DNA from 3 places in the Clostridium septicum genome. Region 1 is predicted to be linked to each of the others. Evidence: riboswitches for the same ligand, from Rfam matches in the RefSeq annotation. Region 1 holds a riboswitch; each other region holds the start of a gene.
The links. Region 1 has a riboswitch for S-adenosylmethionine ahead of CP523_RS09460 (MGH1-like glycoside hydrolase domain-containing protein). Riboswitches for the same ligand answer to the same signal wherever they lie in the genome.
Positions count from the first base shown of each region.

Region 2: linked by a shared signal. The riboswitch ahead of CP523_RS11625 (methionine ABC transporter ATP-binding protein) and the one ahead of CP523_RS09460 (MGH1-like glycoside hydrolase domain-containing protein) in region 1 are both predicted to bind S-adenosylmethionine.
Region 3: linked by a shared signal. The riboswitch ahead of metK (methionine adenosyltransferase) and the one ahead of CP523_RS09460 (MGH1-like glycoside hydrolase domain-containing protein) in region 1 are both predicted to bind S-adenosylmethionine.

Region 1 is NZ_CP023671.1:2,084,322-2,095,144, forward strand. Features, by position in the region: gene CP523_RS09425 (HAD family hydrolase) at 1-803, shown strand, start outside; gene CP523_RS09430 (L,D-transpeptidase family protein) at 830-1,513, opposite strand; gene CP523_RS09435 (lactate utilization protein) at 1,694-2,332, shown strand; partial or broken gene CP523_RS09440 (IS1182 family transposase) at 2,459-3,799, shown strand; tRNA gene CP523_RS09445 (tRNA-Met) at 3,947-4,022, opposite strand; tRNA gene CP523_RS09450 (tRNA-Met) at 4,038-4,113, opposite strand; gene CP523_RS09455 (5-formyltetrahydrofolate cyclo-ligase) at 4,448-5,011, shown strand; SAM riboswitch class I at 5,079-5,175, shown strand; gene CP523_RS09460 (MGH1-like glycoside hydrolase domain-containing protein) at 5,386-7,833, shown strand; gene CP523_RS09465 (metalloregulator ArsR/SmtB family transcription factor) at 7,961-8,338, shown strand; gene CP523_RS09470 (NifB/NifX family molybdenum-iron cluster-binding protein) at 8,341-8,712, shown strand; gene thrS (threonine--tRNA ligase) at 8,805-10,742, opposite strand.
Region 2 is NZ_CP023671.1:2,525,566-2,536,388, reverse strand. Features, by position in the region: gene CP523_RS11655 (YkvA family protein) at 1-915, opposite strand, end outside; gene CP523_RS11650 (hypothetical protein) at 994-1,437, opposite strand; gene CP523_RS11645 (ATP-dependent metallopeptidase FtsH/Yme1/Tma family protein) at 1,823-3,568, shown strand; gene CP523_RS11640 (N-acetylmuramoyl-L-alanine amidase) at 3,626-4,309, opposite strand; gene CP523_RS11635 (MetQ/NlpA family ABC transporter substrate-binding protein) at 4,634-5,446, opposite strand; gene CP523_RS11630 (methionine ABC transporter permease) at 5,485-6,120, opposite strand; gene CP523_RS11625 (methionine ABC transporter ATP-binding protein) at 6,120-7,085, opposite strand; SAM riboswitch class I at 7,166-7,335, opposite strand; gene CP523_RS11620 (GNAT family N-acetyltransferase) at 7,410-7,904, opposite strand; gene CP523_RS11615 (hypothetical protein) at 8,092-8,538, opposite strand; gene CP523_RS11610 (DUF503 domain-containing protein) at 8,607-8,894, opposite strand; gene CP523_RS11605 (MATE family efflux transporter) at 8,925-10,259, opposite strand; gene CP523_RS11600 (MerR family transcriptional regulator) at 10,310-10,823, opposite strand, start outside.
Region 3 is NZ_CP023671.1:2,238,377-2,249,199, reverse strand. Features, by position in the region: gene secA (preprotein translocase subunit SecA) at 1-1,612, opposite strand, end outside; gene hpf (ribosome hibernation-promoting factor, HPF/YfiA family) at 1,761-2,285, opposite strand; gene CP523_RS10315 (ComF family protein) at 2,731-3,378, opposite strand; gene CP523_RS10310 (DEAD/DEAH box helicase family protein) at 3,351-4,367, opposite strand; gene recD2 (SF1B family DNA helicase RecD2) at 4,378-6,609, opposite strand; gene nagA (N-acetylglucosamine-6-phosphate deacetylase) at 6,740-7,876, shown strand; gene metK (methionine adenosyltransferase) at 7,932-9,107, opposite strand; SAM riboswitch class I at 9,225-9,329, opposite strand; tRNA gene CP523_RS10290 (tRNA-Tyr) at 9,442-9,526, opposite strand; tRNA gene CP523_RS10285 (tRNA-Thr) at 9,532-9,606, opposite strand; tRNA gene CP523_RS10280 (tRNA-Val) at 9,627-9,702, opposite strand; tRNA gene CP523_RS10275 (tRNA-Tyr) at 9,719-9,803, opposite strand; tRNA gene CP523_RS10270 (tRNA-Thr) at 9,812-9,886, opposite strand; tRNA gene CP523_RS10265 (tRNA-Tyr) at 9,913-9,997, opposite strand; gene yyaC (spore protease YyaC) at 10,321-10,823, shown strand, end outside.

The sequences.
Region 1 (10,823 bases):
CACTATTAAATAGTGATAAAGAAATAAGTAATTTTTCTAAAGATAAACTAAATAGACTAATAAACAAAGGACTTCAGTTTACTGTAGCTACAGCAAGGACACCCGCCACAGCAGTAGATATTTTAAAAGGAATACATATTACGTTACCAGTTGCAATGATGAATGGTGTGTTAATATACGATATAAATGAAAATAAATATATTGATATTAAAAAAATTAAGGACTCATCAGTTATAAAGGTATTAGATATTTTTAAGGAACATAAGAAAAATTGCTTTGTTTATGCAATAAAAGATAATCATTTATGGGTGTACCATAAGGATTTTACCTGTAGTATGGAAGAAAATTTTTATGATGAAAGATGTAATAAGCCTTTAAAAACCTTTATTAAGGTAGCGGATTATTATAAGGCAAGTGAAGGATCAGAAATTATAAATTTTATAATTTTTGATAAATTAGAAATTGTTAAGCCTATATATGATAAACTTAAAATCATAGAAGGAATTACTGTAGATTATTATAGAGATATTTATGGAGATGGATATTTCTTAGAAGCATATAGTTCAGAAGCTTCTAAGGCAAATGCAATAAATTTACTATCCAATTATGTAGATTCAGATAGACTTATAACTTTTGGTGATAATGTTAATGATATTCCAATGTTTAAAATTTCTGATGAATGTTATGCAACAGAAAATGCAACAGAAAGTTTAAAGAAAATAGCAACAGCGGTAATAAGTAGTAATAATGATGATGGAGTAGCAAAGTTTATTTTAGAAAAAAATAAAAGATTCTTTAAATAGAAAAGGAGTGCGAAAGCACTCTTTTTCTATTCAAATTTCCATAAACCAATTGAATCTAAAAATTCACCATCTATTTCTTTTGTTTCTGACAAATGATGTTCTGACCTATATTGAAGCACAGCATTTTCTAGTGAAAGTTCATAAATGCCATTAACATCATAAGGAAAGTAGCCAAGAGCTTTAAGTTTCACTTGAACTAAATAAACATCTGTACCTTTATCATTAGGTTTTATAACTCTATTATATTGAGAAAATCTCCAATTTGGTCCTCCACTAATGACTACTGAAGTTCCATATTCAACTAAATTAAATAATTCTTTAACGTTGTGATTATACATTCTAATACATCCACCAGAAGCCATAGTACCAATAGAATCAGGTCTATTTGTTCCATGAATTCCAAAAGTATCCCATGGTGCATTTAATCCCATCCAATACCCTCCATAAGCATCTTTCATAAGGGCTTTGCTTGTTATTTGCCATGTTCCTATAGGAGAGGGTGTTTTAGGTTTTCCAACTGCCACAGGATATGTTTTAACAATTTTTTTAGTTTGTTTATCAATTAGGTTCAAGGTAAAAGAGTTAACATCAATATAAATAATATATTTCGGTTCAGTATTATTTTCTAATGAATTAGCATTAATGAAATTTGATGGTAAAAATATGAATAATATTAATGTTAAAATTAAGAAATTAAATTTTTTCTTCATAAGCCCACCTATTATATAATTATATATACTTATAATTGGGCAAAGGAAAAAAAATTATTCAAAAGTATTTAATTATTTGAAAATTATTAACTAATTTTAAAAACCGGTTTACTAACTTGAAAGAAATATGTTAATATTATAATAACAATAATGATTTTTAGGAAAAGGGGTAATTTTAAAATGGACAAGGTTAAAAAGTGGAAACTTGAATGCGATGGAAAGAAGTTAGTAGATATATTAAATGAAAGAAAATATAATGCTATATATGTAGATAATGTAATGGAGGCAAAAGAAAAGGTTTTAGAATTAGTTCCAGAAGGATCAAGTATTGCATTAGGTGGATCGGTAACTTTAAATGAAATGGATTTAGTTAATACTATAAGAAATGGAAATTATAAATTTTATGATAGATATCAAGATCTACCTTTTGTAGAAATTGTAGAAATTATGAGACAATCAATGGTAGCTGATTATTTAATAACTAGTACTAATGCAGTAACAGAAGCTGGAGAACTTGTTAATATGGATTGTTCAGGTAATAGAGCAGCAGGTATGATATTTGGACCTAAAAAGGTAATAGTAGTTATTGGTGCAAATAAGATGGTTAAAGATATGGATGAAGCATTAGCTAGAATAAAAAAGGTTGCTATAATGAACGCAAAAAGAATAAATCATAAGACTCCATGTGCTGAAAGTGGAATATGTGAGGATTGTTTTGTAAAGGGAAGAGTATGTAACTATTTATCAGTAGTAAATAATGGAGCAAAATTCCCAGGTAGATTTACTGTAATAGTAGTAGGGGATGAAGTAGGATATTAATATAAAAAGAACTATACATTTTGTATAGTTCTTCAGACTGCTGACAAAGTGTCAGCAGTCTTTAATTTTATACAAATATGTAATATAATTTAAAATATATTAATTTATTACATAGGGGTTTTGGTGATGATAAACGAAAGAAGACAAGCGCAAAATGAAATGGAAGTGGTTATGCTAGAACAATTAGTTCCGAAAGACCATTTATTAAGAAAAATTGATAAATACATAGATTTTTCATTTATTAGAGAGTTAACTAATGATTTGTATTGCCATACAAATGGTCGACCAGCTGTTGATCCAGTAGTACTATTTAAAATGTTATTTATAGGATATCTTTATGGCATCCGCTCCGAAAGGCAACTAGTTAAAGACATAGAAGTAAACTTAGCATATAGATGGTTTTTAGGTTATTCAATTACTGAAAAAATTCCAGATTCATCTACAATAAGTCAAAATAGAATTAGAAGATTTAAAGGTACTGATATTCCACAAAAAATATTTGATAATATAGTTCTTCAAGCTATGGAAAAAGGATTAGTTGGTGGTAAGATTCTTTACTCTGATTCAACACATATAAAAGCTAATGCTAATAAGCGTAAGTTTGAAAAAATTGAAGTACAAGTAACACCTAAAGAGTATATAGAACAACTAGATATTGATGTGAATTTAGATAGAGAAAATCATAATAAAAAACCTTTAAAACCAAGAAAAGAAAAAGAAGAAACAAAGCAAATTAAGAAAAGTACTACAGATCCTGATAGTGGATATATGATGAGAGATAATAAACCAGAAGGATTCTTTTATTTAGATCATAGAACTGTAGATAGTAAAAATAATATTATTATGGATGTACATGTTACCCCTGGTAATGTCAGCGATAGCGAGCCAATACTAAATAGAATAGATAGAATTAAAGAAGTATTTAGTATAAAGCCAAAATATCTTGGTTTAGATGCAGGATATTCAAGTAATCCTATTTTCAAGGGGATTGTAGATAGAGATATAACACCAGTAGTTGCATATAGACGTTCTCCTCATAAAAAAGGAATGTATACTAAGAATAAATATATTTATGACTATGATAAAGATATCTATATTTGCCCCAATAATGTTGCGTTAATATATAAAACTACGACTCGCGAAGGCTATAGAGAATATAGATGTTTTGAAGAAATTTGTATGTATTGCCCTCATAAAGATAAGTGTCTTGGAGAAAAAGCTAAATATAAAACAATTAGACGACATGTTTGGGAAAATCATAAAGATGATAATAAGAACTTTCTTAAAACTGAAAAAGGAAAGGGAATTTACAATAGAAGAAAAGAAACAGTTGAGCGAAGCTTCGCAGATTCAAAAAATTTGCATGGGCTTCGCTATGCTCGCTTCCGCGGACGCGAAAAAGTATCCGAGCAATGCCTACTAACTGCAGCAGTGCAGAATATGAAAAAGATAGCAACAAGACTATCTTTGCTACTTTTAGATTTTATTCGTATTATTTTGGATGATATTTTAAATATAAGTTTTATTCATAATTAATAATAGAAAAACCCTCTGTTTTTTAACAGAGGTTTTTCAACAAACTGAAGAACTATACATTTTGTATAGTTCTTTTTTTGGTTGCGGGAGCAGGACTTGAACCTACGACCTTCGGGTTATGAGCCCGACGAGCTGCCAACTGCTCCATCCCGCGGCATTATGGGAAATATGGTTGCGGGGGCAGGACTTGAACCTACGACCTTTGGGTTATGAGCCCAACGAGCTGCCAACTGCTCCACCCCGCGATATATATTAATTATAGTATTCTCTAAGTATAGTATTAATATTCTATTAAGTCAATGATATATAAGAAAAATATATTTAAATATATTTTTCTTATATGACATATATTTAATATATTATATATATGTCATATATATTGATAATTATACAAGCTAAAAGTTATACTAAATTAAGATAAATAGAATAAAAATTAAGATATCTATAAATTTCATATGATAAAATATTATTAGAGTGAAATTATATGAATATAACGTAAATTGATTTTGGTGAAATATAAATTTATATTAATAATAAAGTAGGTATGACGAATTCATTTATATAAAGAGGTGTTAATGGATGAAGAAAAAAGAATTAAGAAATAGAGTACTGGAATTTAGAAATGATTTAAGTAAGGAAGAAAAATGTAAAAAAGATAATAAAATATTAAGGGCACTTTTAGATAGTGAATTATATAAGAATAGTAATAATATTTTTGTATATATAAATTATGGTAGTGAGATAAATACAAAAGAATTTATAAATATAGCTATAAAAGATAGAAAGAAAATATTTGTTCCTAAAATAATTAAAGAAATTAAGGAAATGAAGGCAGTTCAGATTACTTCTTTAAATAATCTTATGGAAGATAATTATGGAATATTAGAACCAAATTCATTTGAAGGAAGTATAGAAAAAGATAAATTAGATTTAATAATAGTTCCAGGAGTAGTATTTGATCTTAAAGGAAATCGTATAGGATATGGAGGAGGATACTATGATAGATATTTATCTGAAATAAAATTAAATAGTAATAGAGTTGCTTTAGCCTATGAACTTCAAATAAAGAATTCTATAGATGTTGACGAATATGATATTAATGTAAATTATATTATTACAGAAGATAGAATAATTAATATGTAATGGTAAAAATAGTTAAAAGAATTATAGTATAGTGTATAATGAAAATATAATTTAATTGGGAATTAGACTTTTATTAAGAATTGTGGAGGGACTGGCCCTAAGAAATCTAGCAACCTACTGTATATGTGTGGTGCTAAATCTTGTAAATATTTGAGAAATAAAACTTTTAAGATAGCACCTTATTGTAGGGTGCTATTTTAATGACAAAATAATAAAATTAGAGAATTTTACGTAGTTCATTAATAGAATAAATTAAATGAAATCTTAACATACTAAAAAATGTACTGAGAAAATAAGTAAAGTGGTGGTGGATTTTAACATTTACTATGTGACTTATTATTAGTAATACAACTTTGAAAAGGAGAAATGTTAAGATGGCTATAAAAAATATACAAAAAATAGTAGCGACAGCTATTGTAACAACAGCATTATTTGGTAACTTTAGTTTTGTTAATGTACTAGCAGAAGATAAAAGAGCTCAAATAGCAGATTTTAAAAATGTACTTGATGTAACTGGAAGTCCCCAAATTGATCTAAATGATGATTATTCAACCAATGTTGATAATCCTTTTTCTGATATGGGGGCATGGCATGCTTATTACTTGCCTAAGTCAGGGGATACTAATTTATATGGAGGTTTTACAGGTCCGTTAATAGTAGGAGAAGAATATCCTATAAATATGTCTGATAGTATTAGTAAAATTAAAATAATAGATGCTAATACAAATGCACCATATGATCTAACATCAGCTAAAACTTCTTTTGATTTTTATCCAGGAAAATTAGTTCAAAAATATGAATTAACAGATTTAACTCTTAACTTAGATTTAATATTTGCAACAAATAGAACTGCATTAGTAAGAACTGAAATAGTTAATAATACTGATAAAGAACTTAACTTAAAGCTTGAATGGACTGGTAATATATTTAATAAATCACCTTATGCATTAAAGAAAGATGATGAAGGAAATAAAGTCTATGATTTAAATCAAACATTAGAGGCGAATAGTGAAGGCGTTCAAGTGAATTTTTCAAATATAAGATCAACTTGGTCCTTCTTCTCAAATGATCAAACTAAATTTGTAGTAAAGTATGAGGGGAATACTAGTACAACAGTAGATGAAAATACATATAAAACTATTTTAAATGATGTAGTTAAGATACCAAGTAAACAAAATTTTAAAACATATACTGCAGAAAGTTACACTTTTACAAGTGATGAGTTAAATAAAGAAAAAGATAAAGTAAAAGATATTTTTACAGATACAGATAAGCAATTTGCAGATAACGAAACTCGTTGGCAAGGATATATAAATCAAACATTTAAGGATGAAACAAAAACAACAGACGAAAAATATAAAAATGCAGCAGTAAAATCAATGATTACTTTAATGACTAACTGGAGAAGTGCAGCAGGGGCTCTTAAGCATGATGGAGTAATCCCATCACTATCATATAAATGGTTTGTTGGATTTTGGGCATGGGATTCATGGAAACAAGCAGTTGCAACAGCACAATTTGATGGTGAACTAGCTAAAAATAATATAAAAGCACTATTTGATTATCAAATACAAAAAGGGGATTCAATAAGACCTGAAGATGAAGGAGCTATAATTGATGCTATATTTTACAATCAAGATGAAGCAAGAGGCGGTGAAGGCGGAAATTGGAATGAAAGAAATTCAAAGCCTGCTTTAGCAGCTTGGTCAGTCTGGAATGTATATAAATCTACGGGAGATAAAGAATTTTTAAATGAGATGTATCCTAAATTAGTAGCATATCATGAGTGGTGGTATAGAAATAGAGACCATGATAAGAATGGCGTAGTTGAATATGGAGGAATGGTACATGACTTAAATAATAGCGATGAAGAAAGAATATTAGCTGCGGCATGGGAAAGTGGAATGGATAATGCTACTAGATTCGATGAAGAAGGTTATGGAGAAGGTGATATAGGTGTTAAAGTCTTTGAAAATAAAGATAAAGATGGAAAACTAGTTGGATATTCTATTAATCAAGAATCAGTTGATTTAAATGCATATCTTTATGCAGAAAAAGGATTTCTAAAATCAATGGCAGATGAGTTAGGAAAAGATAAAGACTCTAAAAAATATGAAAAGGAAGCTAAAGATCTTAAAGATTATGTAAGTAAAAATATGTATGATAAAGAAACCGGATTCTTCTATGATTTACAAATAAACGATAATGGTAGTGAAAAGAAGCTTCTTGTAAATAGAGGAAAGGGAACTGAAGGTTGGATACCTCTATGGGCTAAGATGGCAACAAAAGAAGAAGCTGAAGGTGTTAGAAAAGCTATGATGGATCCTGAAATGTTTAATACCTTTGTTCCATTACCAACAGCTTCAAAAGATAACCCTAAGTTTGATCCTAATAAATATTGGAGAGGACCTGTTTGGTTAGATCAGGCTCTATATGGTGTAGAAGCTCTTCAAAATTATGGTTATTATGATGATGCATTAACTTTATCCAAGAAATTATTTGATAATGCAGAAGGGTTAATTAGTGATGGACCTATAAGAGAAAATTATAATCCAGAAACAGGAGAAGGATTACATACTAAGAATTTTAGCTGGTCAGCCTCAGCTTATTATATAATGTATAAAGATACTTTAACAAATGATAAAACAACTTCACAAATAGGATTTGATAAGTTATCTGAATCTGATAAAGACTCATCTGTAGAAAAGGCAGAAAAATCAACAGGTGTAACTATAGCAATTGGAGTAATAGTAATAATAGCTATAGGTGGTGGGGTTATATATTATAAAAAGAAAAATGATAATAACAATAAAGAAAATTAGAATGAAGATAATTAAGTCTATTTTTGTAGACTTAATTATTTTTTTTATTTATAAATATACTTGTTAAATTTAATTAAGAGTATTATAATTTAATTAAGCAAATACTTAATTAAAACAGGGGATAAGTATGAAAGAAAAAGTTAAAGTTTTTAAAGCAGTTGGAGATGAAACAAGAATAAAAATATTAGTATTGTTATCTAAAAAAAATATATGTGCAAAAGGTATTGCAAGACATTTAAATATATCAGAAGCGGCAGTTTCTCAACATATAAAGATATTAAAAGATGTTAATTTGATAACAGGATATAAAAAGGGCTATTATGTTATTTATGACTTAAATAAAAGTGTTTTAGAAGATGCTATAGATTTTATGAGCTTATTAATAAATGATGATATAAGCTCAATTAATAATAAATTAAATATTAATGATTTTAACATTTTAAAATGTAAAAATAATTGCAAATCTAAGAAGGTTTGTTGTAAAAATTTATTAGAGGAGGATTAGATATGAGAATTTGTTTCCCAGTTAAATCAAATGAAGGAATGGAGAGTGTACCATACGGACACTTTGGATCAGCTCCACTATTTGTAATATGTGATTTAGAAAAAGATGAAGTTTCAACTGTAGATAATGGAGATTTAGAACATGAGCATGGAAAATGTCAACCTATAAAAGCATTATCAGGAGAAGTTGTAGATGCTGTAATAGTAGGAGGAATTGGTCAAGGAGCTATAGCTAAGTTAAATTCTTTAGGAATTAAAGTTTACAGAGCTGTAGAAGGAACTATAGCAGATAATATAAAAGCATTTAATGATGATAAATTACATGAGTTTTCAATGAATCATACATGTAATCATCATGGATGTTCTCATCACTAAGGTATAATATTTAATTATATTATATATTTTAAATTTACAATATAGAAATAGTCACTTACTTTTAGTAAGTGACTATTTTATTTAAATAGATTTTATTTTTCTTTATTAGCAATTTCTAATATTAATCTATTTTTTAATTCAGAAGTAGGTATAGCTCCTTCTTCACCATTTTTTCTGCTTCTTACAGCAACTTCATTATTAGCAGCTTCTTTTTCACCAACAACTAAAATATAAGGTATTCTTTCAAGTCTAGCTTCTCTAATCTTATATCCGATTTTTTCAGCTCTATAATCTCCTGAAATTCTTATTCCTGAATTTTTGAAATCTTTAACTATTGATTCAGCATAATCGTTATACTTATCTGATATTGGAAGAACTATAGCTTGAGTTGGAGCTAACCAAGTAGGGAATGCACCAGCATATTTTTCTATAAGCATTGCTAAAGTTCTTTCATAACATCCGATTGATGATCTATGAATAACATAAGGACGTTTTTTATTACCATCTTTATCTATATAAGTCATATCAAATCTTTCTGCAAGAGCAAAGTCGATTTGAATAGTTATTATTGTATCTTCTTTTCCATGAACATTTTTAAATTGGATATCTAATTTAGGTCCATAGAAAGCAGCTTCACCATCAGCTTCTATATAGTCTATATTAAGATGATCTAATATACCTTTCATTAATACTTGAGTTTCTTCCCAAGCTTTAGGATTGTTTATATACTTTTCAGTATTATTTGGATCCCATTTAGAGAATCTATAAGATATATCTCCATCTATTCCTAAAGTGCTCATTATATGATTAATTAATTCAACACAACCTTTAAATTCTTGCTCGATTTGTTCAGGTGTGCAAACTATATGACCATCAGCTAAAGTAAATTGTCTAACACGAATTAATCCATGCATTTCTCCAGAAGACTCATTTCTATAAAGAGTAGATGTTTCAGCATATCTTATAGGTAGATCTCTGTAGCTATGTTGATCTGAGTTATAAATAGCAAACTGGAATGGACAAGTCATAGGTCTTAAGGCCATAACTTCATCATCATTTTCTTCGTCGCCTAAAACAAACATTCCATCTTTATAGTGATCCCAGTGACCTGAAACTTTAAATAAATCATTTTTTGACATTGAAGGAGTTTTAGTTAGTACATAACCTCTTTTATCCTCTTCATCTTCAACCCATCTTTGTAGAGTTTGAATTATTTTAGCTCCCTTAGGCATTATTAAAGGAAGTCCTTGCCCAACATTTTCATCAGTTGTGAATATTCCAAGTTCTCTTCCAAGTTTATTATGGTCTCTTTTCTTAGCTTCTTCTAAAGCTTCTAAATAAGCATCTAAATCAGATTTCTTTAAGAAAGCAGTTCCATAAACTCTTGAAAGCATTTTATTCTTTTCGTCACCCTTCCAATAAGCTCCTGCACTTCTTATAAGTTTAATTGCTTTAACAGACTTTAATGACATTATATGAGGACCAGCACATAAATCAGTAAAGTCACCAATTTTATAGAATGAAATAACTTCATCTTTTCCCAAATCATTAATTAATTCAATTTTATAAGGCTCATTAGCTTCTTCCATAAGCTTTAAAGCTTCAGTTCTTGAAAGTTCAAATCTTTCTATTGGAGGATTTTCTTTTATTATTTTTCTCATTTCATCTTCAATTTTAACTAAATCCTCAGAAGTGAAAGATTTTTCTAAGTCAAAATCATAATAGAATCCATTATCTATTGAAGGGCCTATTGCTAACTTAGCATTAGGGAATAGTCTTTTAACTGCATAAGCTAATACATGAGAAATGCTATGTCTTAAAGCAGCTTTACCTTCTTTAGAGTCAAAAGTGCAAATAGCAAGATCAGAGTCTTTATTAACTATGTAACGTAAATCTACAACTTCTCCATTAACTATTCCACAACAAGCATTTCTAGCTAAACCTTCACTAATGGATTTAGCTATATCAAGAACTGAAACTCCAGCTTCAAATTCTTTAACTGAAGCATCTTTTAAAGTAATTTTAATCATAATAGTTTTCTCCTCTCAAAACGTAATTTATTATAAACAAAATAATAATTTAATAAATAAAAAAAGCTCTCATCACAATTT
Region 2 (10,823 bases), 440 kb from region 1:
TACATTTTTAGCTCCCGTAAAGTTTGTTACATACTCTATCATATTTTTTATTACCAATATAATATCATTTTTTCCCTCCCAATTTTCCAATATAATATATACTGGAACATCAGATATTATTCTATCTAAAGCAAAAAATGTTACTGCTAATTCATCTATTTTTCCTATAAACGGAATATTGTCTGGTATAATGTCAGTTGGTAATGCAATATAAGCAACTGCTGCTGAAATCACAAGTTTTGTTTTTATGGCAACTCTCTTATCTTTTAATAACCTATATATTAATGCCACCATATCGGGAATAATAAATAAATAATCACTTATTTTTTTTACTTTATCTGGTAACTTATCTAATGTACATTCTCTTCCTAAAGAATAATTATCTTTTACTTTATTTATTACCATTAATGCAGTATCTTGTTCCATATCTTCTTCTTTAGGATCTTCTATTCCTTTTATTAAATTACCCTTAATTGATATGTTTATATCCTTTAATTCTACATTCAAAATAGATCTATATATATATATATCCTTAATATTAAAATCGACATAAGGTACATCCTTTAATATCTTTTTTATATTAATTACTATTTTGCCTTTTTCATAATGAATTCCTTTATCTTCAAATGCCTTTATAGCATATTTTAATGCTAATTTTCTTATTAATGACACAATCCCAATTTTAAGTAACTTAAATGAAGATAATTCTGCATGTATTATTCCATTTTCAATTCTAACTAATTTTATTCCAGCAATAAAATCTATTTTGAATCCTTTATTAAAACTTCCTGTAATATTAATTTCATCTTTTAAATTAATCTCTGATATCTCAAGACCATCTATATTAAGAAATTCATTTGCTATACTTAATAAATCCTCTCCTGTTAATCCTACTTTTACATCTGATATATTCATTCCGTATCCTCCTATATGCCTTATCTTATGAAACTTAATTCATAATTAAGCATCTATCCTTTTCGTCTTTTATTGAAATTATCCCATTAAATAATCATTTAAATTTTCTCCAACTATATTTAAATGATTATTTTCTATGTATATATCTTCAATTATAGTTTCTAACATTTTCATCTCTTCTTTTATTTTATCTACTTGTACTAAAAATTTATTTCCTTCTACTTCTACTTCATGTTCTTTTGCTAGTTTAGATATAGCTTTCATTATTAAGCTAGTATTAGCTTTAAATATACCAAAACTAGATAGCTTTAAATCAAATACTTGAAGTATTAACTTTTCATCTTTTATTCCCTTTATTCCTACATCCCCTGTAACTTTTCCATTTAGTATACCATTTAATGTTCCTGAAAAATTTAAAGTATCATTAATTACTAGATTAGTAACCTGAAACCCCTTCTCTTTTCCTTTTAAGTTTACAATAGACCTTATATCTTCTGCATTTAGCTGAGTTATATTTATCATTTATCTCCAAACTCTCCTTTACATTATTGATATAATTATCCTTACTTAATAAAAGTATATTTATAGTATAACATTTTCCATTGCTTACCTTTAATATTATTTTGTAGTCACAGTAATTAGACATGTATTTTTCCTTTTTTTAAAAAAATAAGATGCGAAAGCTTATTCTTATTTATAAAATAAATAGGCTATGCTTTCACATCAAACTCTCTCTTTATTTTATACTAATCTTATAATAATACATAATTTTCTTCAATATCTTTTTTTATCCTTTCCATCTTCTCCATAACTTACATTGGAAAATTATATGTTTATTATTAGACTAAAATTCTAAAACATGTATAATCTTTAGTACAATACTTTTATAATATTGGAGGAAATTCTTATGAATAAAAGTAAAAAGCATTTAATATGGATACCAATTACTACTGCTATACTATCTCTTTTTGTTTTAGGGTATAGTACATTAAAGACTAAATCTAATATTACTAAACAATACTCAAATTTTTTATCAGACATAGATAACTCGAATATTTCAGAAGTTATTCTAAATAGAAATTCCAATATTACAATTTTCTTAAAAGATGGTACAAAATACTCTACTGATAATCCTAATAGTCCTACTTTAAAGGAAACGTTACTTGCAAATAATATTAAAGTTATAGATGAAAATTCTCCGTCACTTACTAAAACTCTTTCATCATTTATACTTGTAGTATCTACTGTTTCTCTTGTGTTTATGGTTATGAACAAATCTAGAAGAGTAGGAGCATCTATGACTAATTTAGATGTTAAAGACTTTAGCTCTAATAAAGATAATAATTTTGGCTTTCACTCTGTTGCCGGTAACGAAGAGGCTAAAGATAGCTTAATGGATATAATAGATTTTCTAAAGAATCCTGAAAAGTATAAAGAATATGGAGCCAGAATGCCTAAAGGCGTTATTCTTTATGGAGAACCAGGCACTGGAAAAACTCTTTTAGCTAAAGCTGTTGCTGGTGAGGCTAATGTTCCATTCTATGCATTAAGTGGTTCTGATTTTGTTCAAGTTTACGTAGGGGTTGGAGCTGCTAGAATAAGAAGTCTATTTAAAAAAGCAAAATCTCATGGTAAAGCAGTTGTTTTTATAGACGAAATAGATGCAATCGGTAAAGTAAGAGATGGTGGCAAAAATCCTGGTGGCAATGATGAACGTGATCAAACATTAAATGCCCTTTTAACTGAAATGTCGGGCTTTGGTGAAAAAGAAGGTATAATTGTTATTGCCGCTACAAATAGATTAGATATACTAGATCCTGCTCTTCTTAGACCAGGTAGATTTGATAGACATGTTGAAGTTTCTCTTCCTGATATTAAAGCTAGAGAAAAAATTATATCACTTTATTTAGAAAACAAGCCCCATGAAAACTTAGATATTCATGACATAGCAAAAAAAACCTCATATTTTTCAGGCGCTAAACTTGAAAATCTAATAAATGAAGCTGCTATTTTAGCTGCAAAAGAAGATTCTAAAGTAATAACTAAAACGCATATAAATAATGCATATTCAATAGTTTTAGCTGGATATGAAAAAAAAGAAAGAAATCATCTATTAAATGAAGATAAACTTTTAACTTCATACCATGAGGCTGGACATGCTCTAGTTTCTCTAATAAAAACACCTGAAGATATAGTTTCTAAAATAACAATAATACCAACAACTAAAGGTGCTGGCGGATACACATTAACTATTCCCAAAGATAGTTCTTATCAAAGACTTGACTATTTAAAAAATAGAATAATGGTTTTATTAGGTGGTAGAGCTGCTGAAGAATTAATATTCGGTTCCGATAAAATATCAACTGGAGCTCAAGATGATATCACACAAACTACTGAAATAGCCCTGTCTATGATTGCTGAATATGGAATGGGAGAAACTCTAGGATTACTTAAGTTATCTAGTCTTGGTTCATTATCTAATAGTTATGGACAACCCGTTGTTGATGAATGTAAGGCATTAATAAACTCCTTATATAAAGAAACCCTTGAGTTATTAAAGGATAATCATAGAACACTTAATAATTTAGCTAATACACTTCTTGAGGAAGAAACTTTAGAAGGAGATATAATACAAGAACTATTTAAATCTTGATAAATAAAAAGACCGTCTACTGAAATGATTTTAAAATCATTTCAGAGACGGCCACTTTTATCCTTCATATGGTATTATATAGGCATCTTCATAACCTTGTTTTTTAGCTTTTTTAACAGCTGCTTCTACATCATCGTAATTCTTAAAATGTCCTATACAAACTCTCCATGAAGATTTCCATGGTGTCTTTGGTTTTAACACTGGAAGATCAATTAAAACTTTATCTACCTTGGCTAAACAAGCCTTGGCTATCATGTACCCATATTTTTGTGAATCAAAACTTTTTTCTACTTCTTCATTAGATATAAATTCAGCATTCACTATAATAGTTGGCATATTTGTTAATTTTAAAATTTCGTCATTACTTTTCTTTATGCCTCTATCATTTGATTTCAAGTTAGATATCAATTCATCTCTTATTAGCTTTGCTAACTCTTCTCCAGTATATTCATTTTCAGATATTAATACTTCGCTTCCAGTAATAGATTTATTGACAAAAGAGTTCATATGAAGGCTAACAAAATAATCAGCATCCCACTTATTAGCAATTTCTGCTCTTGTATCTAAGTCTAATGAAATATCAGCCGCCCTAGTTAAAAGAACAGTTTCTCCATTTTTCTCTAGTAACCGTTTAGCTTCGTAGGCTGCTTCTAAAACTATATCTGACTCTCTTCTTTCATTTAATCCTATAGCTCCAGAATCATTCCCTCCATGGCCTGCATCGATTATCCATTTTGCCATGACTATGCCTCCTTATATTTATATATTAAATATATAAAATTATTAATTTCTACTTAATTTAATATATTAGAATTACTGTATGTTGGTTACAAATATATATCTTAATAAACAAAATATACAATCAAATATATCTAATTAATAAATTACAACAAAAAAGGGCTATCTCTAAATAGCCAATCATAAAGACATATCTTATACTTTATGAAAATCAAATGATATAATATAATAAAGCACCTAGTAAAAATATTTAATCTTACTAAATGCTCTTTATTTAAAGTATCTAAAAAATAGTTACTAAACTATAATTTTGATGCAGCTGACTTATTAAAATGTAGGAATTACAGCTCCATTATATTTTTCATTTATAAACTTCTTAACAGAATCACTAGTTAAAGCTTTTGTTAAAGCATTAATTTTCTCTAATTTTTCATTTCCCTTTTTCACAGCTAATATATTTCTATATATCCTTGCAGCTTCTGCATCCTTATCCTCTATTACCAAGGCATCTTTAGATGGATTTAATCCTGCTTCTATGGCATAATTTCCATTTATAATTGCAGCATCAACTTCTTCTAACACTCTTGGCATTTGTGCAGCCTCTAATTCTTTAAATTTAAAATTCTTTTTATTCTCTACAATATCTTTGGGAGTTATAAGTTCTCCATCCTTTAATTTTATTAAACCTTGTTTTTCTAGTAGTCTTAAAGCTCTAGCTTCATTAGATGGATCATTTGGAATTGCAATAGTTGCTTCATTTTTTAGGTCATTTAAATTTTTTATACTTTTTGAATATAAAGCTATTGGTTCTAAATGTATTTCCGCTGTATAAGCTAAATCTAATTTTTTACTATCATTTGTTTCATTCAAATAAGATATATGTTGAAAATAGTTTGCATCTAGTTCTCCTTCTGCTAAAGCAGTATTAGGTGTAACATAATCTGTAAACTCAACTATTTTTACCTCATACCCTTCTTTTTCCAATTCAGGTACTATATGCTCCACTATTTCTTTATGAGGAACTGGTGAAACACCAATTTTTATAACTTTATCCTCTGATGCTCCTTTATTTCCGCATCCTATTAACCCTATAGCTAGAACCCCTGCTAATAATACTGATACTATTGATTTTCTTTTCATAGTTTTATACCTCCTAATTTTTAAATTATTTATTTTATCTATGATAATTTTTTATATAAATAGTTTCCTAATGACTGCAACCCTTGTACTATAACTATAAGTACAATAACTGTAACTACCATTACATCTATTTTATATCTTTGATATCCATACCTTATAGCTACATCTCCAAGACCGCCTCCTCCAACAGCCCCAGCCATGGCTGAATAACCTATAATACTTATAATCGTTAATGTTAACCCTGATATTATTGATGGTATAGCTTCTTTAATCATCACTTTAAATATTATTTGTGTATCTGATGCTCCAAAAGATTTTGCCGCTTCTATAACACCACTATCCACTTCCTTCAATGATGACTCTATTACTCTTGCAACAAAAGGTGCTGCCGCAATAGTAAGTGGTGCAATTGCTGCTACTGTACCTATTGATTTTCCAACTATAAATCTAGTTATAGGAACTATTGATACCATTAGAATAATAAATGGAAAACTTCTTAAAATATTTATTATATAATCTAATGTTTTATATAATACTTTATTAGGTCTTAATCCTGTTGGCGATGTTAATATTAAAATAATTGCTGGAATAAACCCTAATATTAATGAAAATATTGTTGATAAAACTACCATTATTAAAGTTTCTAAAAATGCTGGAATTAAAATATCTATCATTATTTAAGCACCTCCAATATTATATTTCTATCTTGTAAATATCCTATTATTTTTTCCTTATCTTTTTCTTCAACATTTATAACTAAGCTTCCAAGTACATTATCTCTGAACTTTTCAAGTTTGCCCCAAACTATTGAAAAGTCAACACAGATTTCTCTAGACATTTTTGTTATAAGTGCATTTTCTGATGATGTACTTGGAAAGAATAATTTTATGTTAACCCCTGTATTTGGTAGTAGTTCATCATCATCGTCTCCTAAAAATTTTTTAAGAGATACTCCCGGTTTCAAGAAAAGTTTTTCTGCTTGTCCCTCTACTTTTAAAAAGCCCCCTTCTATTAATGCCACTTTCTCACAAACCTCTTTTACTACTTCCATTTGATGGGTAACAATAACAATTGTAATACCTAGTTCTTTATTAATTTGTAAAAGTAATGATAATATATCCTTTGTTGTTTTAGGATCAAGTGCTGATGTAGCTTCATCGCACAATAATACTTTAGGTTCTAACGCTAATGCTCTTGCTATAGCTACTCTTTGCTTTTGACCTCCACTTAACTCCCTTGGTTTACACTTAGCTTTCTCTTCTAATCCAACAAGTTTTAATAAATCTCTTACTTTTTTTTGTATATAGCTTTTATCATACCCCCAGACTTCTAACGGAATAGCTACATTATCAAAAACAGATTTTCTTTCTAAAAGATTAAAATTTTGAAATATCATTCCTAAATCTTTTCTAAATTGCCTAAGTTTATTATTATTTAGGCTTTTAACTTCCTTTCCCATAACTTTAACTGATCCACTATCGTAACTTTCTAATCCATTTATACATCTTAATAAAGTTGATTTACCTGCTCCACTATGTCCAATAAGTCCATAAATTTCTCCTTCTTTTATATTTAAAGAAATATCTTTTAAAACTTCTAAACTCCCAAATTTTTTATTTAAATTATTTATTTCTATCATTTATAATCCCCCTTTTTCAATTAAATAAAAAACGCACTAGAGAATAAATCTCTAGTGCGTAAAAGTCGCCCATTAATTCACTCTCATATTTCAGCTAAAAATTAGCTGCAGGAATTAGCACCACACTTCTAAACTTAGGTTTTATAAAATAAACATATCTAGAATAAATCTAAACTTTCTATTTTCTACCCTTTTAAAAGTAGGTTGCTGGGCTTCACAGGGCCAGTCCCTCCACCGCTCTTTATAAGAAAAATCTTATTTAATTTTATTGTTTATATTAATATATTATTAATTTATAATTTTGTCAACATTTTTCTGAAATTTTTATAAATTCATTTCATAACAAAAGAACTCTCCGACTTTTCCTTCTAAATTGATAGTTCCTTTATATTTAAACCCTGACTTTATATATAGCTTTTGGGCATTAATATTTTTGCTAAATGTATCTAATCTTATTGATTCAAACCCATGATTTTTTGCTTTATCTATAACGCTCTTTAATAAAAGGCTACCATAACCCTCTCCCATATAATTTCTTGATACAAATAATCTATGTATTACAAGTGGAGTTTTATTACTATTCCATTCTATTTTTTTATAATTTATGTCTTCATCACAATTTAAAACTACAGCCCCTAAAATTTCATTATTAATTTCTAAGATAAATAACTCTTTTTTCTCTATATCATTTTTTATAACTTCTTCATTAGGATAATCTTTTGTCCAGTTTAATCCTTCAGGTTTATTATTAATTATTTCTTTTAAAATATTGCTTACTTTAAACAAATCATCTTTGTTTGCTAATCTAAAACTTTCCATTCTATCCTCCATAATTATTTTTATATCTATTCTAACATAAAAGGTATCTCTTCTAAGAAATACCTTTTAAATTTAATTATTTATTCAATTTTTTATTAAATCATTAAAATCATAACTATTTATTAAAATACTTTTTTATATTTTTCATAAAGCATAACTTCATTTTCATTACTATTTGTTAAAAATCCTATATATTTACTTTAAGAATCTCTGGAGTCATATTAAAATTCTCAAATAAATTTACCTTTATATCTAGATTTTTAGGATTTAATATTACTTTAGTATGCATTTTTTCTACATGTGAATCATTTACTTTTCTATTTAAATTATTTTCTTCTGATGCAAAGTTCACAACTATGTTTTTCCCTTTAATTGAATTCTTCTTTATCTTGCCATATATTTTTTTTACTATTTCTTCGCAACCTTCTTTATCCATATTTCCAGATATATTTACATTTAAATTTTGTTCATCTAAATAAACTCCTCTTACATAGTAAGGAGTATCAACTAAACAATGTAAATCTCTTCTAGTAATATCTTCTATATTTTTCTTTCCCCAATTAAAACACATAAACACTAATATAAATATCATTACAATTGAAAATAATATACTTTTCTTATTAATATTTTCCATTATGAAATCCCCTTAAATCATAAATAATTTATTTATGATTATAGCCACTTAAATACAAAATATACCCTTTAATATATATCCTCAAAAGTATCTATATTTATTATCTCTGCATCTGTATTGCACTCTATAAAATTTATTATATTTTCTAGTGTAGAATGAACTTTAGCACTACTGCCACAAATAGCTGAAATTCCTATTACAATAATCTGATGTATATCCTGATCCTCGACTTCTGCAACTGAAATATTGAATTTATTTTTTAATCTTTCCGTTATTCTTCTAACTACCATCCTCTTTTCCTTTAAAGAATGAACCCAACTAGCTCTTAATTTTACTTTCATTAATAACACTTTCATATGAAGCTCTCTTTCCCTTAAAATATAACTTTACTTATATTTCATACTACAATAAGATTTTTTCATTAATTTATAGGATACTAATAATGTTAATAGTTCAGCAAAAGTTACTGTTAACCATATACCATTAATATCAAAAAATATTGGTAATACTATTATTCCTATTGTAATAAAAACAATTCCTCTAAGTAAAGAAATTATTATAGATGTTCTTGCATCTTCTAAAGCAGTAAAATATGTAGATGATAATATATTAATTCCACTAATTAAGAAACAAGTTGAATATATTTTACATGCCCATACAGTAATTTCTATTAACTTTGCATCCCCATCAATAAATAACTTTATTAAATTTTCTCCTGCGAAAAATAAAGTTGCTGTACATACTATTCCAAGAAAACTCATAACTAGTAATGATATTTTCGTAACTTCTCTTATTCTATTTCCTTCTTTAGCCCCATAATTATAGCTTATTATAGGTGATATCCCTGTAGATATACCTAAATATACGGCTACAATTAATGATGCTATATACTGAATTATAGAAAATGCTGAAACACCCATTTCCCCTAATCTTCCCATTAAAACAATATTAAATAAGTATGTAGAAAAGGCAAAAGCAAATTCCGATAAAGCTTCGGAAGATCCATTATAAAAAAACCTAAATATTTTCTTATAATCTATATTGCATTTCACCAATTTAAGAACTGAGTCTTTATTAAAATATCCTAATAAACCAAATATAAATGCAAATGTAAAAGCTATTCCTGAAGCTAAAGCTGCTCCAAAAACTCCCATTCCTAATTTTACTACCATAATATAGTCAAGTATTATATTTAAAACAGAACCAACTATATTACACATCATTGAATAATTAGGTTTTCCAATTGTTCTAAGTCCAGTTGCCAAATATCCTGAACATGTAAATATAGGCATAAATATTGCTAATACTACTAAATACTCCCCTACTGGCTTTATTAAGTCTCCTTTGGCTCCTAGAAACATTGCTATATTTTCTGTAAATAATAATGTTATTATAGATGCCATGATAGAAACCACTAAAAGTGAGTAAAAGGCTAAACTAAAGGTCTGTCTTGCTTTTTCTTTATCTCCTTCTCCCAGCTCTATACTTGTTATAGTGTTTCCTCCAACTGATACCATTAAACTTATAGCAAGGGCAGTGCTAAAAAATGGCATTGCTATATTTATAGCTGCAAGCCCACTTGAACCAACAGCTCTTCCAACAAATATTCCATCAATTACAATGTAAATTGAAAATATAAGAGTTCCTATAACACTTGGAATTGAATACTTCAAAAACAATTTCCATATATTATCCTTCCCTAAATCCAAAATTCTGCTCAAATAATCACTTCCTTTCAAGTAAGATAATAAACCTTTGAGTTACTCTAATGTCAACACTCTTTTATAGGAACCCAAACTTCATAATAATCAATAGGCTTTTCATCTATATGTTCAAAAGCTATTGCTCTTGCAATAATATCTCCATTAATTGTAAAGCTATTTTCTTTTAAGTACTTTTTTAATTCCATTAAATCTATTTCTTTTATATCATCTGATGACCTTATAACAGTATGAATACATTTACTTTTTTCGAAAATATTTGTTTTACCTATGTAGAATTCATTTTCAAACTTTTCTATTCTAGCGCTAACAGTATAAAAGATATTATTATCTACTATTTTTTTAATATCACATATGTTTTTTATTATAACAGTATAAACTATCTCACTTAAACCATTGATACTTCTAAATTCATCCATTACTGTTGACATGGTACTATCTATTTCTTCTCCAATTTCTTTATATATAAATTTTGGACTTTCAATTACTTCAAATTTATTATTGTAATTATAGGCTTGAATAAAAGCCTTTTCTAAGCTATTTATAGTACTTTTTATCCCTTGA
Region 3 (10,823 bases), 150 kb from region 1:
AGAATGTTGATTCACCTGGATCACCTTGACGACCAGCTCTTCCTCTTAACTGATTATCTATTCTTCTTGATTCATGTCTTTCAGTACCTATTATTTTTAATCCACCAGCTTCAAGAACACCTTCACCAAGTTTAATATCAGTACCTCTACCAGCCATATTAGTAGCTATAGTTACCATTCCTAATTCACCAGCATGAGAAATTATCTCTGCTTCTTGTTCATGATATTTAGCATTAAGAACTTGATGCTTTACACCTCTTTTCTTAAGTAAATCAGAAATAATTTCTGATTTTTCAATACTTACTGTACCTACTAAAACTGGTTGACCTTTTTCATATGCTTTAATTATTTCTTCAACTATGGCATTATACTTTCCTTTAGTATTTTTATAAATTAAGTCAGTATTATCTATTCTAGCTATTGGTCTATGTGTTGGTACTACTATAACATCTAGAGCATAAATTTCTCTAAATTCATTTTCTTCTGTTAGTGCTGTACCTGTCATACCAGATAATTTATCGTACATTCTAAAGTAATTTTGGAATGTAATTGTTGCAAGTGTCTTAGATTCTCTTTCTATTTTAACGCCTTCTTTTGCCTCTATAGCTTGGTGAAGTCCATCTGAATATCGTCTACCTTCCATAAGTCTACCTGTAAATTCATCAACTATTATAACTTGATCATCCTTTACCATGTAGTCTTTATCTCTCTTCATTGAATAATTTGCTTTTAATGCTTGTGTAATATAGTGTTGTAATTCTAAATTTGAAGCATCAGCATAATTTTCTATTCCAAATGCTCTTTCTGCTTTTGCTACCCCTTCATCTGTTAACATTACTGCATTAGCTTTTTCATCTATAGTATAGTCTCTTTCTGCTAATAATTGCTTTACAAAATTATCTGCAACACTGTAAAACTTTGTTGATTTTTCTCCCGCTCCTGAAATTATAAGTGGAGTTCTAGCTTCATCTATAAGAATTGAATCAACTTCATCTACAACCGCAAAGTTTAATCCTCTTTGCACTCTTTCTTCTTTATATATAACCATGTTATCTCTTAGATAATCAAAACCAAATTCATTATTTGTACCATATGTTATATCTGATCCATACGCTTCTCTTCTTTGATCAGCAGTTAAACCATGAACTATACAACCTGATGTTAATCCTAGGAAACTATATAATTGTCCCATCCACTCTTGGTCTCTTTTTGCAAGATAATCATTAACTGTTATAAGGTGTACCCCTTTGCCTGATAATGCATTTAAATATAATGGTAACGTAGCAACTAGTGTTTTACCTTCACCAGTCCTCATTTCTGCTATTCTTCCTTGATGTAATACCATACCACCAATTAATTGCACTCTATAATGCTTCATTCCTAGTACTCTCCATGAAGCCTCTCTACAAACAGCAAATGCTTCTGGTAAGATACTATCTAATGATTCCCCTTCTGCTACTCTCTTCTTAAATTCATCAGTCTTTGCCTTTAGTTCTTCATCTGATAATTGTTGCATTTTTCCTTCTAATGCTTCTATTTCATTTGCGGTTTTTTCTAACCTCTTAACTTCTCTATCACTGTATGATCCAAATATTTTTTCTAAGAATCCCATATTTTTTATCCTTTCAACGCATTTATTTTGAATATATCATAAATTATAGTATATCATTTATAAATTATACCATTTCATTGATATGTAATTCAAGAAATAAGTTTTACATCAATAGTAACAAAAAAGAAGTGCTAAATGGCACTTCTTTTTAAATATATTCTGGTTCTAACAACCCATAATTTCCATCTTTTCTCTTATACATTACACATAATTTATTTTTATCTGCGTCTTGATAAACAAAAAAGTTATGACCTAATAGCTCCATTTGAAGTACTGCCTCATCTGATGACATTGGTTTTAAGCCAAACTTTTTAGTTTTTACTAGCTTTCCATCATCTTCTTCCGTAGCAACTTCATCTATATGTGAGAATCTTAAAGATTCATTATTTCTCCTTGCAAGCTTTGTTCTTTGCTTTCTTATTTGTCTTTCTAATTTTTCTTCTACTAAATCAATAGATTTATACATATCGTCAGTAGCTTCTTCTGCCCTTAATATTACTCCATTAAAAGGTATAGTTACTTCTACAATATGTCTATTCTTTTGAACCGTTAAGGTTGCTTTGGCTGCTACATTAGGTTCAAAATACCTATCCATCTTTGAAATCTTTCTTTCTACCATGTCCTTTAGCGCTGGTGTTAGCTTTGTATTTCTTGTTATAACTGTTACTTTCATAATAAGGTCATCCCCTCTCTCAATTCTAAGATTCACTTAGAAGATTTCAAAATTTAATTTATGTTGTTTTCTTATTTATATTATAACCCCAAGAAGCCGTTTTAATCAATTTTAATATTCTGAATTTACTGAAAACTACCCCCTATTACTCCATTTTACTTCATATTTCTTTATTTTTTATATAAATAAAACAAAAAGACAATTAATTCAATTGAATTAATTGTCTTTTTGCAACGTTAGCTGACCTGGATTTTGCCCCCACACTCGCCTACTGGAGCTTTTGCTACCCGGAATTAACCTCTCACTACTCACACTCTCAACTTTCATTGGTAGGACTTACATCTATACCGCACCATGCTCATTAGAATCTTTTCCTAACTTACGTGGATCGTTTCGCCTGCGACTGGCATCGACTTTCATCCACAGACCTAACATTACATTATTATTATATATTACTTTTAGCTACTGTCAATATATTTATTGTACTAGCATTAAATTTTTTTAAAATTTTCTCACACTCCAATAACGTTGCTCCAGTAGTTACAACATCATCTATTAATATAACTCTCTTATTTTTCACTTCATTGTAATCCTTTATATCAAATGCATCAATTAAATTAGACATTCGCTCATCTTTAGATAATGTCTTTTGCTCTTTTGTATTTTTAACTTTTATCAAAGAATTAGATATTTCTATATTACACTTTTCTGATACAATATTAGCAATTAATTTTGATTGATTATACCCTCTCTTTTTATACGACCTTTTGGATAAAGGTACATATAAAATAACATCAGCTTCTATATTATTTTCCTTTATCAAAGCACTTATAAATTCTCCTAGTATCTTAGCCGCTAAAAAATTGTTTTTATATTTTAATTCCAAAATTAATTTTTTAATTGCTCCATTATAATAAGCAAAAGGTTTTATTTTTTCTTCAGTTTTTATTCTTTTTATACTATTTATACACTTTGGACATAAACCTATATAATCATCTGCATAACAATTAATACAATTTGATTTTTCAGGATATATTATATCTAATACACTATCAAGTATAGGCTTTAATATCTTAATAATCCTTTTTCCCATATTTTTTTATTTAAACCTCTAGAAAAATTCTTAGCTTCTTCCATATCATTTGATATTTCTCTAGATACTAATAGAATTTCTCCTGGATTTTTATCATTTTCTCCTACCTTTCCACATAGATATATTAATTTTTTATAAGAGTAATATACATTATCTGCAAAAAGAACTACTACACTTACATCCTGTAGTCTTTTTAAATATTCTCCAAAATGACTAGTAATTAAAAATAAGCTTTTTTCCTTAGTTTTTAAAGATGATTCTAGTTCCTTTAATGAATCATTTCTTAGTAACAATATAAATTTAGCTCCAGATATTTTTAATTTATCTGTATATTGTTTATAAACATTTTTAGCTTTTTCTTCTGTTGGCGCATATATTATAACTTTTCTCTTAGTATCTCTAAACCATAATAAATAATCATATAAACTATATGGAATATCTTCTTCTAATTTTATTCTTGTATTTAATATTCTAGGCTCTATGTGAGGTTTATTAGATACTAATGAGCATATTTCTATTTTCTCTCCCATAGAAACAATTCTTTCTATAGAATAAATTATTATTCTATTACTATATATATACATAGCTTCTATAAGTTCTATTAATTCATCACTATTCATTAGTGAGAAATTACTAATATCATCTATTATACATAAATCATACTTTCCTCTTATATCAATCATATTTTTAAAACTTGAGAATACTATATTACTTTTAGACTCTCCCTTTTCTATGTATGAATATGTTATATTACTATTTTTTAGTTTAATATCTTTTATAAGTTCATTATTTGAACTATTATTTTCCCATATATATAATACATTTCCGCCTTTTCTTATAACTTCAATTATTATACTTGAATATATTAGAGTACTATTATATGGACTTGTAACAATGTTTAATATTTTGGATTTTTTCAAGTACCATTTATTTATTCTAGTTAAACAATCATTAAACTCTTTATAATTAATTATTTTCTCGTACCCCATAATAATCTCCTTATTCTTCACTAAAAACTTCTTTTGATGTTATATCTAAGATTCTCTCTTTAAGAGAAGAATATCTATCCATGCTTCTAACATTAGAAACCATATATTTTAATGCTTTAGGAACTCCAACAACCACTACAAGCTCTTTAGCCCTTGTTATTCCTGTATATAAAAGATTCTTATTCATTAAAAAAGGAGAACCCATAAATGCTGGTGTAATTATAACCTTAAATTCACTTCCTTGACTTTTATGAATTGTTATGGCATAAGCTAATTCTAACTCATCTATATATATATAATCATATATAACTTTTCTCTCATCATCAAAAATTATTGTAATTGTTTTTTCATCTTCATTTATACTTTCTATAAATCCCATATCTCCATTAAATACACCAACACCTTCATTATCTCCTTCTCCATTTATTCTAAACCATTTAAGGGAATAATTATTTTTAGTTTGCATTACTTTATCCCCTTCTCTAAAGATAACTTCTTTTAAAGATTTTTCCTTCTTATAAGATGCTTTAGGGTTTAATACTTCTTGAAGTTTATTATTTAGATTTTGAACGCCTAAAGTTCCTTTTCTAGTTGGTGTTAAAACTTGCATATCTCTAAGTTTATCCCAATTATTGTTAAATTTAGGTAATCTTCTATTTATTAAATCTATTATTGTATTTAATATGTCATCTAAATCTTGCTTATTTTCAAAAAAGAAATCCCCATCTTTTCTATTAGTTTGAGGCATTTCTCCATTATTTATCTTATGCGCATTTGTTACAATCATGCTCTCTTTTCCTTGTCTAAAAATATCCTTAAGTCTTACAACTTTAATAAAATTACTTTCTATAAGATCTTTAAGAACATTTCCTGCCCCAACTGATGGTAATTGATCTACATCTCCAACTATAATTAATCGAGTTCCTAACTTTATTGCTTTCAATAGGTTATGCATAAGCATTATATCAATCATCGATGCCTCATCTATAATTACTACGTCTCCTTCTAGTGGAGATGTTTCTCCTTTTCCAAAAAAAGAATTTTCATCATCACTAACTCCCATTTCAAGTAGTCTATGTATAGTTTTAGCTTCTCTTCCTGTAGATTCAGTCATTCTTTTTGCAGCTCTTCCTGTAGGTGCAGCTAATAGTACATTCATTCCATTGTTTTCATAAATTTCTATTATAGCCTTTATAATTGTAGTTTTTCCTGTACCTGGTCCGCCTGTTATTATTTCTATTCCATTATCAAAAGCCCCTATTATAGCCTCTCTTTGTGATTGTGCGAATTCTATATTATTTTTCTTTTCAAAAGATTTTATCTCAAATTCAATATCCGTATTTATTGTTCTAAAATTTTCTATACCTAAAGTTATTATTTTATTTGTTACACCTAATTCACAATAATAATATGGTAGTAAAAATACCCCTTCTATATCACCAATTTTCTCTATTTTTATTTTACCTTCTAAACTGCAATTATATATATTTTCTTCTACTAACTCTTTATCAACAACTAACACCTTAGCTACTTCATCAATTAATTGTTCTTTTGGCATATACGTATTACCTGATGCTGAAAATTGATTTAAAACATATCTTATTCCACTTTGAACTCTATAAGGAGAGGTAATTTCAATTCCAATATTTTTAGCTATTTTATCTGCTGTTATAAATCCTATTCCAGATATTTCATCTGAAAGCACATAAGGATTTTCTTCAACCACATATCTTGATTGATCTCCATATTTTTTATATATTTTTATGCATTGATTAGTTGTAATTCCATGACTTTGAAAATAAATCATAATATCCTTTAAGCCCTGCTGCTCAATGTAGGATTCATATATTATTTTGAATTTCCTTTCACCTATCCCCTCTATTTCTTTAAGTCTTTCTATATGATTATCTAAAATATCCAGTGTATCAACGCCAAATTTTTGAACTATTTTCTTAGCAGTTACCGGTCCTATTCCATGTATTATTCCTGTACTTAAGTATTTTTCTATTCCTTCAACTGAATTAGGTAAAACTTCTTCGTATTCCTCTATATTAAATTGTCTTCCAAATTGTTTATGTATTACCCACTGACCTTTAATCTTTACTTGCTGACCCTCTTTTAAAAAAGGTGCAACACCAACAGCATTAATTGTCTCTTTATCTATTCTTATTTTTGAAACTACATATCCTGTATCATCACTTTTAAATACAATCGTTTCTACTATTCCATTTAGGATTTCCATATTATCGCTCCAAATCTCTTAATAATATTTTAATCTTATACTTTTTATTATATAATTATAACATAAGTATAATTTTTAAAATTTATTATCTAATAATTTATTATCTTAAGAGAAAATATGGAGGTGCGTTATGTTAATTAAAAACTGTAACATAATTTTCTTAGACAGAATTGAAAACGGTTCTGTACTAATTGAAAACGGTAAAATAAAAGAAATTAATCCAACTAACATAAAATGTAATGAGGTTATTGATGGTGAAGGTCTATATCTTTCACCTGGATTTATAGATGTTCATATTCATGGTGCTGGTGGCTACGATACTATGGATGGTACTGTAGAGGCTATAAATGAAATATCTAAAGCAATAGTAAAGCATGGAACAACTTCCTTTACTCCAACTACTATGACAGTTTCTATTGATGCTATAAGAAAATCAATGGAAGCTATAAAAACTTGTAAAGAAAACGGTACTGATGGGGCACAAGTTTTAGGTGCTCATCTAGAAGGACCTTTTATAAGCCCTAATGCAATTGGCGCTCAAAACCCTAAGTATTTAATTGCTCCAACTATAGAAAATTATAATTCTATGGTTGGAGATGCCAAAGACGCAGTAGTTTCAATTACTATCGCTCCTGAAGTTCCTGGTGCAACTGATTTAATTAAATACCTATCAGAACAAGGAATTGTTTGTTCAATGGGGCATACAAAGGCTACTTATGATGAAGCTATGGAAGGTATTAAATGTGGTTGCTGCCATTCAACTCATTTATTTAATGCCATGACTCCATTTACTCACAGAGAACCTGGCGTTGTTGGAGCAATCTTTGATACTGATATAACTACAGAAACCATATCTGATGGAATTCATATTTCATTTCCATCATTAAGAGTCGCTTATAATCAAAAAACAACTGATAAAGTTTTATTAGTAACTGATGCTATGATGGCATGTGGAATGCCTGATGGTATGTATTCACTTGGTGGTCAAGATGTTGTTGTTACTAATGGAGCAGCAAGATTAACTAGCGGTAGTTTAGCCGGATCAGTTCTAACTTTGGATAAAGCAGTTAGAAATGTATTTAATAATACTAAATATCCATTAAACGAAGTAGTTAAAATGGCTACATTTAATGGTGCTAGGCACTGCAAAGTTGAAGATAGAAAAGGTCTTATAAAAGAAGGTTACGATGCAGACGTAATATTATTTGATGAAAATATTAACATAAGAAAAGTAATAGTTAATGGTGAAGTTGTTCATACAGCTTAAAATTCATTGTAATAAAAAAAAGATATAGAGTTTGAGGCTCTATATCTTTTTTATATTAAATATATTTCTTTATCTCTTCAACTTTATTTAAATTTTCCCATGGTAAACTTAAATCATTTCTTCCAAAGTGTCCATATGCTGCAGTTTGTTTATATAAAGGTCTTCTTAACCCTAAATCTCTTATAATAGCACCTGGTCTTAAATCGAATACTTTTTCTACAATTAAAGCTATTTCTTCATCTGATTTTTTACTAGTTCCAAAAGTTTCTATTGAAATTGATACTGGCTTAGCTACTCCTATAGCATATGCTAATTGAACTTCTAGCTTATCAGCTATTCCTGCTGCTACTAAATTCTTAGCTACCCATCTTGCTGCATATGCTGCTGATCTATCAACTTTTGTTGGATCTTTTCCTGAGAATGCTCCACCACCGTGTCTTCCTGCTCCACCATATGTATCAACTATTATCTTTCTTCCTGTTAATCCTGAATCCCCTTGTGGGCCTCCAACTACAAATCTACCAGTTGGATTTATAAAATATTTAGTCTTTTCATCTAATAATTCTGCTGGAACTACTGCTCTTATTACATGTTCCATTAAATCTTGTCTTATTTGTTCTTGTGTAACGTCTTCTCCATGTTGAGTTGATATTACTATTGTATCTATTCTTATAACTTTATTATCATCATATTCTACTGTAACTTGAGTCTTACCGTCTGGTCTTAAGTATGGTAATGTACCATTCTTTCTTACTTCTGATAGTCTTCTAGATAATCTATGTGCCATTGCTATTGGTAATGGCATATATTCTTCTGTTTCATTTGTTGCAAAACCAAACATCATACCTTGATCTCCAGCTCCTACAGCTTCAACAGAGTCATTATCTCCTTGTCTTGATTCTAAAGCTTCATCTACTCCCATAGCTATATCGCCTGATTGTTCATCTATTGAAGTTAAAACTGAACATGTATCGCAATCAAATCCATACTTAGCTCTATCATATCCTATTTGTTTTATAGTGTCTCTAACAACTTTCGGAATATCAACATAACAATTAGTTGATATTTCTCCCATAACTAATACCATTCCTGTAGTAACTGCTGTTTCACAAGCAACTCTAGCATTAGGATCTTTTGCTAATATACTATCTAATACGGCATCTGAAATTTGGTCACATATTTTGTCTGGATGCCCTTCTGTAACTGATTCTGATGTAAATAATCTTCTCATTTATATTTCTCCCTTCATTTTATTGATATTAATTCTATATACACCTGTTATAATCTAAATAAATTTAAGTAATAAAAAAGTCTCTTCGATAAGAAGAGACTTTAACTGTCAAACTCTTTCTTATCTTGTAGAATTATATTCCACAGGAATTGGCACCTTTGTGATATATCACAGGTTGCCGGGTTTCACAGGGCCCTTTCCCTCCACCTCTCTTGATAAGAACTAATATCATTTTTTTATACGAGTCAAATTATATCATTTTTTATATTATTGGTCAACATTATTAATAATTTTTTTAATAAAAAAAAAGCAAGATTTAATATCTTGCTTTTAATGGTGGGGGAGGACGGATTCGAACCATCGAAACGAAACGTAACAGATTTACAGTCTGCCCCCTTTGGCCACTCGGGAACTCCCCCATTATTGGAGCTGGCAATAGGAATCGAACCTACAACCTGCTGATTACAAGTCAGCTGCTCTACCGTTGAGCCATGCCAGCATATTGTTTTTTATTTTAAGTGGTGGGCACAACAGGGATCGAACCTGTGACCCTCTGCTTGTAAGGCAGATGCTCTCCCAGCTGAGCTATGCGCCCTTAAAAATTAATAAAATGGTGGGGGAGGACGGATTCGAACCATCGAAACGAAACGTAACAGATTTACAGTCTGCCCCCTTTGGCCACTCGGGAACTCCCCCATTTTATTTGGAGCTGGCAATAGGAATCGAACCTACAACCTGCTGATTACAAGTCAGCTGCTCTACCGTTGAGCCATGCCAGCATATTTGTTAAATTAAAATTAAAGTATGGTGGGGGAGGACGGATTCGAACCATCGAAACGAAACGTAACAGATTTACAGTCTGCCCCCTTTGGCCACTCGGGAACTCCCCCATAATTTAACTTTTTGATTCTTATGTCTCGAACAAATCTTATCTGCTCGACTGACAATGACTAGTATATAATCATTAACTATTAATTTCAAGTTCAACTTTTACCATTTTATAAGAATTAAAGTATTTATTCTTTAATTTACTCTTATTTCCTTCATATTATGCCTATATATAAATTTGTTTAAGTTTTAATTTTTTTGAATAAATCTTCATAAGTAACCTATATAATTAAATATTTATATTTGAATCCTATATTATTTTTATAACTATATATTATAATCCTTGTTCCTTCCTCATATATATTATCTATAAGGGGGTGAAGCTTTGGTAAAACATAAAGTTTTTTATGAATCTGATTTGGCTTATTATGAGATTGCTAATGTTTTAAAAAACTATATATCTAAAAATACAGTAATTGTATGCATTGGAACAGATAAATGTATAGGTGATTGTCTAGGTCCTTTAGTAGGTACATATCTAATAGAAAATAACTGCGACCTTCCTGTTTATGGTACTATAGAATCTCCTATACATGCACTAAATATAGAAAAACGTTTGTCTCAAATAAAAAAACTTCATCCTAACTCTACAATTATTGGTATTGATGCATGCTTAGGTGATACAAAATCCATAGGTGAAATTCATATAAGAAATTATCCAATTCATCCTGGTAAGGGAGTAGGTAAATTATTACCTGATGTGGGATCTGCTTCTATAATAGGTATAGTTGAATCTAGTGACAATGCAGAGTTTTTTACCTCTCGTAGCATTCGTCTTCATCTAATTATGAGTATGGCAAAAGTAATTTCTAAGGGTATATCCAAAGC